DNA from 4 places in the Virgibacillus sp. FSP13 genome. Region 3 is predicted to be linked to each of the others. Evidence: riboswitches for the same ligand, from Rfam matches in the RefSeq annotation. Region 3 holds a riboswitch; each other region holds the start of a gene.
The links. A riboswitch is a leader RNA that binds a small molecule or an ion and turns the genes downstream of it on or off. The one in region 3 is predicted to bind S-adenosylmethionine.
Positions count from the first base shown of each region.

Region 1: linked by a shared signal. The riboswitch ahead of ACW2QC_RS10850 (methionine ABC transporter ATP-binding protein) and the one ahead of ACW2QC_RS11775 (LLM class flavin-dependent oxidoreductase) in region 3 are both predicted to bind S-adenosylmethionine.
Region 2: linked by a shared signal. The riboswitch ahead of metK (methionine adenosyltransferase) and the one ahead of ACW2QC_RS11775 (LLM class flavin-dependent oxidoreductase) in region 3 are both predicted to bind S-adenosylmethionine.
Region 4: linked by a shared signal. The riboswitch ahead of ACW2QC_RS15580 (methionine ABC transporter ATP-binding protein) and the one ahead of ACW2QC_RS11775 (LLM class flavin-dependent oxidoreductase) in region 3 are both predicted to bind S-adenosylmethionine.

Region 1 is NZ_JBSVKG010000010.1:79,312-81,514, reverse strand. It holds gene ACW2QC_RS10860 (toprim domain-containing protein) at 1-243, shown strand, start outside; gene ACW2QC_RS10855 (thioredoxin family protein) at 254-568, shown strand; SAM riboswitch class I at 658-767, shown strand; gene ACW2QC_RS10850 (methionine ABC transporter ATP-binding protein) at 1,045-2,073, shown strand; gene ACW2QC_RS10845 (methionine ABC transporter permease) at 2,063-2,203, shown strand, end outside.
Region 2 is NZ_JBSVKG010000010.1:11,493-13,695, forward strand. It holds gene metK (methionine adenosyltransferase) at 1-1,197, opposite strand, end outside; SAM riboswitch class I at 1,320-1,425, opposite strand; gene pckA (phosphoenolpyruvate carboxykinase (ATP)) at 1,919-2,203, shown strand, end outside.
Region 3 is NZ_JBSVKG010000012.1:42,490-44,692, reverse strand. It holds gene ACW2QC_RS11780 (DUF3219 family protein) at 1-293, opposite strand, end outside; SAM riboswitch class I at 505-612, shown strand; gene ACW2QC_RS11775 (LLM class flavin-dependent oxidoreductase) at 736-1,788, shown strand; gene ACW2QC_RS11770 (ATP-grasp domain-containing protein) at 1,800-2,203, shown strand, end outside.
Region 4 is NZ_JBSVKG010000021.1:50,455-52,657, forward strand. It holds gene ACW2QC_RS15575 (NAD(P)H-quinone oxidoreductase) at 1-572, shown strand, start outside; SAM riboswitch class I at 675-781, shown strand; SAM riboswitch class I at 877-980, shown strand; gene ACW2QC_RS15580 (methionine ABC transporter ATP-binding protein) at 1,054-2,085, shown strand; gene ACW2QC_RS15585 (methionine ABC transporter permease) at 2,075-2,203, shown strand, end outside.

The DNA of each region.
Region 1 (2,203 bases), on a different contig from region 3:
GGTGTGGAACGATTTGACGAGCTTTTATATACGTACGATTTAGACAATAAGGATGTTTTTATCTTAGTTGATGAAGACAATTCAGGGATTAAATTACGCAAACAGTTAGCGCGCGAGTTGCCACATGCCGAACATATTTATGTTAGCAGTGAATATCGTGAAGTTGCAACAACACCTGAGCAAGTACTCGCAACTGTCTTAGTAGCTAAGTCTATTGCGGTTAATCCGATATTTTTGATTTAGGGTGATTCCTTTGCAAGAGATAACAGCGGAAGTGTTACAGCAAGATCATTATTTATTATTTGTTCATACTCCTTTTTGTGGAACTTGTGCATTAGCTAGAACAATGCTGGATAAAATTGAATCTGTTCATCATGAGCATATTTTTTATGACATGAATGCGTCGTTTCATCCTGAATTTATGCAGGAAAATCAGATTGAAAGTGTACCATGTCTGCTAGTTAAAAATGGCAATGAAGTGCAAGAAAAAGTATATGCTTTTCATTCGATTGCCAATATTTATAGCTATTTAGTGAAGTATAAGCCGGAGCTATTCGTTGGGAACTGACGATTATGAACTAACGAAAGAATGTTTTATATTGACATAGAGAAATAAGCGTGCTATCATCAATTTTATCAATTTAAACGAATTTAAATCTCTTATCTTGAGCGGTGGAGGGACTGGCCCTGTGAAACCGCGGCAACCTTCAAACTTAAATGTTTGAAAGGTGCCAATTCCTGCAAAGTAACACTTTGACAGATGAGGGAACGAAAAGGCATATATTACGTCTTTCTGTTCTCTTACAGAAAGACGTTTTTCTTTTTATGAACAACTTGGAAAGTATAAAATTTGAAGCGCTATTTTAGTTTTGTGACTTGGTAGGCCTTGTCCAGCTCCAGCGCCCAGCGACTAGCAGATCTTTTTGGTGGGGCGAACGGAGTGCAAACGGTTTTCGGTGGGACGAATGAAATGCAGTCCCAGAGTGCTCCAGTTTGTACATCGCTACCGGGCGTTTGCGCTTTTCTGAATTAGGAGGAATACTTGTGATTTCGATAGAGAATTTAAGTAAAGTTTTTACATCCAATAAAAAGCAAATCACGGCTGTTGATGATTTAACGCTTGATATAAAAGAAGGGGATATATTCGGTGTTATTGGCTACAGTGGAGCGGGAAAAAGTACGTTTGTCAGGCTGTTAAACCGCTTGGAGGATCCAACACATGGCCGTGTGACCATTGATGGGCAAGAAATTACCACACTAAATTCAAACCAATTGCGTATAGCTCGGCAAGAAATAGGAATGATTTTTCAACATTTTAATTTACTATGGTCGCGGACAGTAAAGGATAATATTGCATTTCCTTTGGAGATTGCAGGTGTTCCAAAGGCTGAACGGGAGAGCAGGGTTAATGAGTTAATTCAACTGGTGGGCCTTTCTGAACGGGGTAATGCTTATCCATCACAATTAAGTGGTGGACAGAAGCAACGTGTCGGAATTGCTAGAGCGCTTGCCAATAATCCGAAAGTTCTACTCTGTGATGAGGCGACATCTGCACTTGATCCGGAAACGACAAATTCTATTTTAGATTTATTAGTGGATATTAATCAAAAGCTTGGATTAACGATTATTTTAATAACCCATGAAATGCACGTTATTCGTAAAATTTGCAAACAAGTTGCTGTAATGGAAAACGGTAAAATTGTGGAACAGGGTGATGTTCTTGACGTATTTTTACGACCAAAACAGCAAGTGACGAAAAAATTTGTGGAGCAAGTAATGGGGACTCAAGATGAAAATGAAGGTGTAAATGAGCTGGTAAATACCTACGAACACGGAAAAATAGTTCGACTTCATTTTATCGGTGAAACAACCAATCAAGCATTAATAAGCCAAGTGGCTAAAAAATTTGCTATTGATATAAATATTTTACAAGGGAAGATTACACAAACACAGGCAGGAGCCTATGGAACCTTGTTTGTACAAATGGAAGGGAAAGCAGAGGAAATGGATAAGGCGATTGATTTCATCACCCAAACCTCAGTAGAAGTGGAGGTTGTCCGTGATGCTAACTAATTTATTTCCAAATCTTGACGTGCAGGATTTTTGGACAGCAACATATGAAACCTTTTATATGACGTTACTTTCGTTAGTTGGAACATTTATATTAGGGATTCTACTTGGATTACTTTTGTACCTAACAGCG
Region 2 (2,203 bases), on a different contig from region 3:
TTTCTCCGCTAATGCCTTCAATTCCTCTACCTTATCTGTTTTCTCCCATGGAAATAAGACATCTGTTCTGCCAAAATGTCCGTATGCAGCGGTATTTTTAAAGATTGGCCGTTGCAAATCAAGCATACGAATAATGCCTGCCGGACGTAAATCAAACAACTCTCGGACTGCCGCAACAAGTTTTTCTTCCGTAACTGTTCCAGTACCGAATGTGTCAATCGCAATGGATACCGGTTCAGCAACGCCAATTGCATAGGCAAGCTGTACTTCACACGTTTTAGCAAGTCCTGCAGCTACAATATTCTTCGCTACATAACGAGCGGCATATGCTGCTGAGCGGTCCACCTTAGTCGAGTCTTTTCCACTGAATGCCCCTCCGCCATGACGGGCATAACCACCATACGTATCAACAATTATTTTTCTTCCTGTTAGTCCAGCATCCCCTTGTGGTCCACCAATAACGAAGCGGCCGGTTGGATTGATGAAATATTTTGTTGTTTCATCTAGTAAATTTGCTGGTACAACCGGATGAATAACATGCTCAATTAAATCTTTTTCAATTTGCTCGGTTGAAATGTCCTGGTGATGTTGTGTGGAAATGACAATTGTATCTACTTTAACAGGATTATCATTTTCATCATACTCTACCGTTACCTGTGTTTTTCCATCCGGACGTAAATAAGGTAGAATCTCATCTTTTCTTGCATCAGCCAGCCGTTTTGCCAATTTGTGAGCAAGTGATATTGGTAGCGGCATTAATTCTTCCGTTTCATCACAAGCAAAGCCAAACATTAACCCCTGATCACCTGCACCGATCGCAGCAATTTCTTCATCAGACATTTTTCCTTGGCGTGCTTCCAATGCATTGTCTACTCCACCAGCAATATCTGCTGATTGTTCATCAATTGCTGTAAGGACTGCACATGTTTCAGCATCGAAACCAAACTTAGCTCTTGTGTAGCCGATATCCTTAATGGTTTGCCTTACAATTGCTGGAATATCTACATACGTACTTGTTGAAATTTCCCCTGATACTAATACTAAACCAGTTGTCACCGTTGTCTCACAAGCTACTCGTGCATTCGGATCTTTTGATAAGATTTCATCCAAAATAGCATCTGAAATCTGGTCACAAATTTTATCCGGATGTCCCTCTGTTACCGATTCAGATGTAAATAAACGACGATTTGCAGCCATTGGCCTAAATCTCTCCCTTTTATATCGTGGTACGGAACTCTGTATTTATCAATTATATAAACTCCCTTTAAAACAAAAAAAGCCTTTCCTACTTGCATGAGGAAAGGAGTTGTGGCCTTTCGCTCTTATTGTTCAAGGAAAATCCTTGCATCAGATTAGCACCTTTTCACAAATGTGATGGTTGCTGGGTTTCATCGGGTCTGTCCCTCCACCAACTCTGAATAAGAGAGTGTCCGTTCACAATTTATCGTACCGAAATCGTTATGATGTGTCAACTTTTTCAAATGTAAAAAGTATAAAACTTGAGGCGCTATTATGCTTACAGCAAATGTTTTTCGGTGGGTTGAGTAATCGGAGACCCAGAGTAAGCCGTGTCCAGCTCCAGCGCCCAGCAACTATCAAACTTCACACTCCTCTCCTCGAAAAAGTTAATTCGCTTTTTCTTCGTGTGTTGTTACTTCAGGGGGTTATTCAATGCACTACGATAAGTCAACATCGGCTCGTACCTCACCGTGTTTCCTTTATCTCATTGCGGAGTGCTCCAGTTTGTACGTTGCTAAGCGGGCGCTTGCGCTTTTCTTCAAAGGCCAGCACAACATTTTAAATAAAATAATACATTAGTATGGACTAATTAAATAAATGTGTTATACTAATAAACAGATTTAAAAGAAAACCGTTTCATGTCTTTATAAAAAATCCATCAAAAAGGAAGGTATCATATATGAAATCGATGGAACGATCAACAGTATCGGATGAACTTTTAGCACAAGGGAATATCCAGCACAATTTATCGGTACCTCAGCTAGTTGAAAAAATCTTAGCAAGGAACGAAGGAGTATTGACAGCAACAGGTGCGATTCAAGCAACAACAGGAAAATATACCGGACGTTCACCTAAAGATAAGTTTATCGTGAAAGATGACATTTGTGAACAGTTTATTGATTGGGGACTTGTAAACCAAGCAATCGATGAAGATAAATTTAACCAGCTATACGAGAAAGTCATA
Region 3 (2,203 bases):
TCCTCCATTAATTCCAATTTAAAATCACCAACTGCACCATCTTGATAGAGATTTGTAATTGACGTCGAATAGGAGTAAATAGTTGCGTGAAATTCGAGATTTTTTTCTGGAACTTTCACATGAAAATCATTAGCATATAGCAAGGTTGTAATTTCGTGGTAGTCACTGCTGCTAACTTTAAAATCAAATCCTATTTTAAGTAATTTTTCGGCCTTAGATTTATTCACAACTGTATCTTCGTAAAAATTGTCGACATTAATTGTCCTATTGTTTATGATCACTTTTTGATTCATTATTTTTGCCACCCTTCTTGAACCTAACTAAATTCTAGCAGTTGAATTTAGTTATTTCTATTGTTATTGCTTCAGTGTTCTTTTAACCCTCGTTAACGAATAGGGCGACCAAAAGCGCAACGTCCTTTCGTAGTCCCTCCAATGAGTGAAATTCACTTATTGATTGCTTTAATACATACTTTTCTGGTATGATTACTTTAATTTAATACATTTCTTATTAAGAGTGGTGGAGGGAATGGCCCGATGAAACCCGGCAACCCACTGATAATGATCAGGAAGGTGCTAATTCCAGCAGCGTTTAACGGCTGCAAGATAAGATGGAAGCCATGTACAAAACTTCTTCTTATCGAAGAGGTTTTTTTATTTATGAAAAATGTGATCAAACATATTTCTGGCACTTCATCTTGTCATACAATTTATGGTGAAAAGGGAGAGGTTATTAATGAAATACGGTTTTTGGCTACCTATTTTTGGTGGATGGTTACGAAATGTAGATAATGAACACATGCCACCAACATTTGATTACGCAAAAGAAGTGATTCAGTCAGCAGAAAAATGGGGATATGATACAACATTAATTGCTGAATTGTATCTAAACGATATAAAAGGAATTGAACATGACTCATTGGAAGCTTGGTCAACAGCTGCAGCACTTGCAGCTGTTACAGAAAAAATCGAAATTATGGCGGCAATGCGTCCTGTATTCCATAACCCAGCTGTAACTGCAAAAATGGCCGCTAACATTGATCGTATCTCGGGCGGCCGCTTCACATTTAATGTAGTCTCAGGCTGGTGGGAAGAGGAAGCGCGTCAATACGGTGGGGATTTCACAGCACACGACGAACGATATAACCGTACCGAGGAGTTTTTACAAGTAATGAAAGGGCTCTGGACCGAAGAAACGTTCAGCCATAAAGGAAAATTTTATGAGGTCGCCAATACACATTTGGAACCGAAGCCAGTGCAACGGCCAAATCCTCTTCTTTACGCAGGCGGTGAGAGTGAACGGGGAAAAGAAGTCATTGTCAATAATTGTGATGCCTACGTGATGCATGGAGGAACATTAGAAGAAATTTCTGCAAAAGTTGAGGATATGAAAGCACGCCGAGAAGCAGCAGGAAAATCTACATTTAAATCATTCGGATTGGCTGCATACATCATTTGCCGTGACACGGAAGAAGAGGTAGTAGAAGAATGGAAACGGATCACCGATGTTAAAAATGCGGACGGCTATGCAGGATATCAAGATTTTGTCAGCAAATCACAGCTTGAGCAGCAAGTAAAACTAAATGATTATTCCGTTTCCAACCGGGGATTGCGTCCAAACTTAATCGGAACACCTGAGCAAATTGCTAATCGCATCATCGAATTTGAGGATGCTGGAGTTGACCTTTTACTCTTACAATTCTCTCCACAATTAGAGGAAATGAAGCGCTTTTCGGAAAAAGTAATGCCACTTGTCGAGGAGAAACGTAACTTAAAAATAAACCAATAGGAGGCATTGGAATGTCGGAAAAAATATATGTGCTTCATGAAAATAATGAATGGACCGAGCATTTGACAAAACGATTAACTGAATTGCAGTTACCATATGAAGAATGGCATCTAGATGAAGGAACAGTTGACCTATCGACTGTTCCTCCAGAAGGTGTTTTTTATAGCCGTATGAGTGCGTCTTCCCATACAAGAGAGCACCGCTTTGCAGCCGAATTAACTGAAGCTGTCTTGGCATGGCTCGAGCGCCACAGTCGCACTGTCATCAATGGAAGTCGTGCGTTAAGGCTTGAAGTTAGCAAAGTAAATCAATATATGGCCTTAAATGCTGCTGGGATTCGCACGCCGAAAACGTTGGCTGCCGTTGGAAAAGACCAAATCATTAAGGCTGCTAAGGATTCCGGGCTATCTTCTTT
Region 4 (2,203 bases), on a different contig from region 3:
ATCAAGATACGGTTCTAATCCATGCAGGTGGAAGTGGGGTTGGTACAGCGGCTATCCAATTAACCAAGCAAATGACAAACGCAAAAATTATTACAACGGCAGGCTCACAAGAAAAATTAGGTTTTTGTCAGTCGCTTGGCGCAGATGTTGGAATTAACTATAAAGAACAGAACTTTGCGGAGGAAGTTTTAAAAACCACCGATCAAGAAGGGGTAAACGTCATACTCGACTTCATTGGTGCTTCCTATTGGGAGAAAAACTTACGAAGCATTGCAATCGATGGACGCTGGGTGCTGATTGGTGTACTTGGTGGAACAGAGGTTGAAAAAGTAGATTTAATGTCAATTCTTGCAAAGCGAATCCATCTGAAAGGGACATTATTAACGCCAAGAAGTGATGCCTATAAAAAAGCTTTGACAGAGGAATTTATTCAAAAGGCAATCCCCCTATTCAATCAGAAAAAGCTGAAGCCAATTGTTGACCATACCTTTGCATTCAAAGACATTCAAGAAGCACATCGATATATGGAAGCAAATAAAAATATTGGTAAGATAGTCATTTCTGTTAACTAATCATTGTTACAATACCACCTTTTGAAATTTTTAAAAAATGCATTGACAAAGCTTCATAACGGTAGTATTGTATTAAACAATATCAAATGAATATTTTGTAACTTCTTATTCAGAGAGGTGGAGGGAATTGGCCCTATGAAACCTCGGCAACGGACTTTTTTATAAAGAACTGTGCCAAATCCAACAAGCATTCGCTTGAAAAATAAGAAGAGTGAGCGGAATTAAAATGCAAATCTCTTCTTATGAATATCATAAGGAGGGATTTTTTATTTCCATATGCAAATAAACAACTAAATAGCAAGACTTCTTATCCAGAGAGGTGGAGGGGCTGGCCCTATGATACCTCGGCAGCGGACTTGTAAAAGTACTGTGCCAATTCCAGCAAGCAATAGGCTTGAAAGATAAGGAGAGGGAAACCCGTAAATGCCTCTTCTTGTTTTTCAAGAAGGGGTATTTTTTCATTTTAAAGAGGAGGGGAATAATGATTACTTTTGAGAACGTAACGAAGATATACCAAAGTGGCGAACAACAGATAGAGGCACTGGATGATGTTGATTTACAGATCGAAAAAGGCGAAATATATGGTGTTATTGGATTTAGTGGCGCCGGAAAAAGTTCATTGATACGTTGTGTGAATTTACTTGAACGACCGACTTCTGGAAAAGTAGTTGTAAATAATCAGGATCTACTCAGTCTTTCTCCAAAGGAACTAAGGGAAGCAAAACGAAGCATCGGAATGATTTTTCAACACTTTAATCTACTAAATTCAAAAACGGTTTTTACGAATGTGGCAATGCCGTTATTACTAATGAAGACACCTAAGGAAGAAATTAAAAAAAGAGTTAATGAACTGTTGGAGTTTGTCGGACTGAGTGATAAGGCTGATAATTACCCAGATCAGCTTTCAGGTGGCCAGAAACAACGAGTAGGTATTGCGCGAGCCTTGGCAACACAGCCATCCGTTCTATTGTGTGACGAGGCAACATCGGCACTTGATCCGCAGACAACGAATTCAATCTTGAGGCTTTTGAAGAAAGTTAATCAGGAATATAACATTACCATTCTAATCATTACTCATGAAATGGGGGTTATCCGTGAAATATGCGATAAGGTGGCAGTGCTTAACCAGGGTAAAGTGATTGAATCAGGATCTGTATTTGATGTATTTGCCCAGCCCAAAACGGAAATTGCCCATAATTTTGTAAGTACAGTCATGCACGATGAAATACCGAAATCAGTCCATCAATTAATTGAATCCCAAGAATCTACCAATCAAATTTATCGAATTGTTTTTGTTGGGGAATCAGCAGGTTATCCGCTGTTATCGCAAATAGCTAAACGATTTGATGTAGAGGTAAATGTTTTGTTTGGTAGTATTACGGAATTGCAAGGGACACCATTTGGTAACTTAATTGTGAAGTTTGCAGGTGAAACGAAAGAAGTGAGTAGAGTTATTATGCATATTAACCAACAAAAAGTAACGGTTAAGGAGGTATTAGAGGATGTTAGTTGATTGGGATCAAATTCTCGCGGCCCTATGGGAAACAGTTTCGATGGTTGCATTTTCATTATTATTCGCTACGATCATTGGCTTACCATTGGGAATCCTGCTCGTTGTAACACGTAAAGGA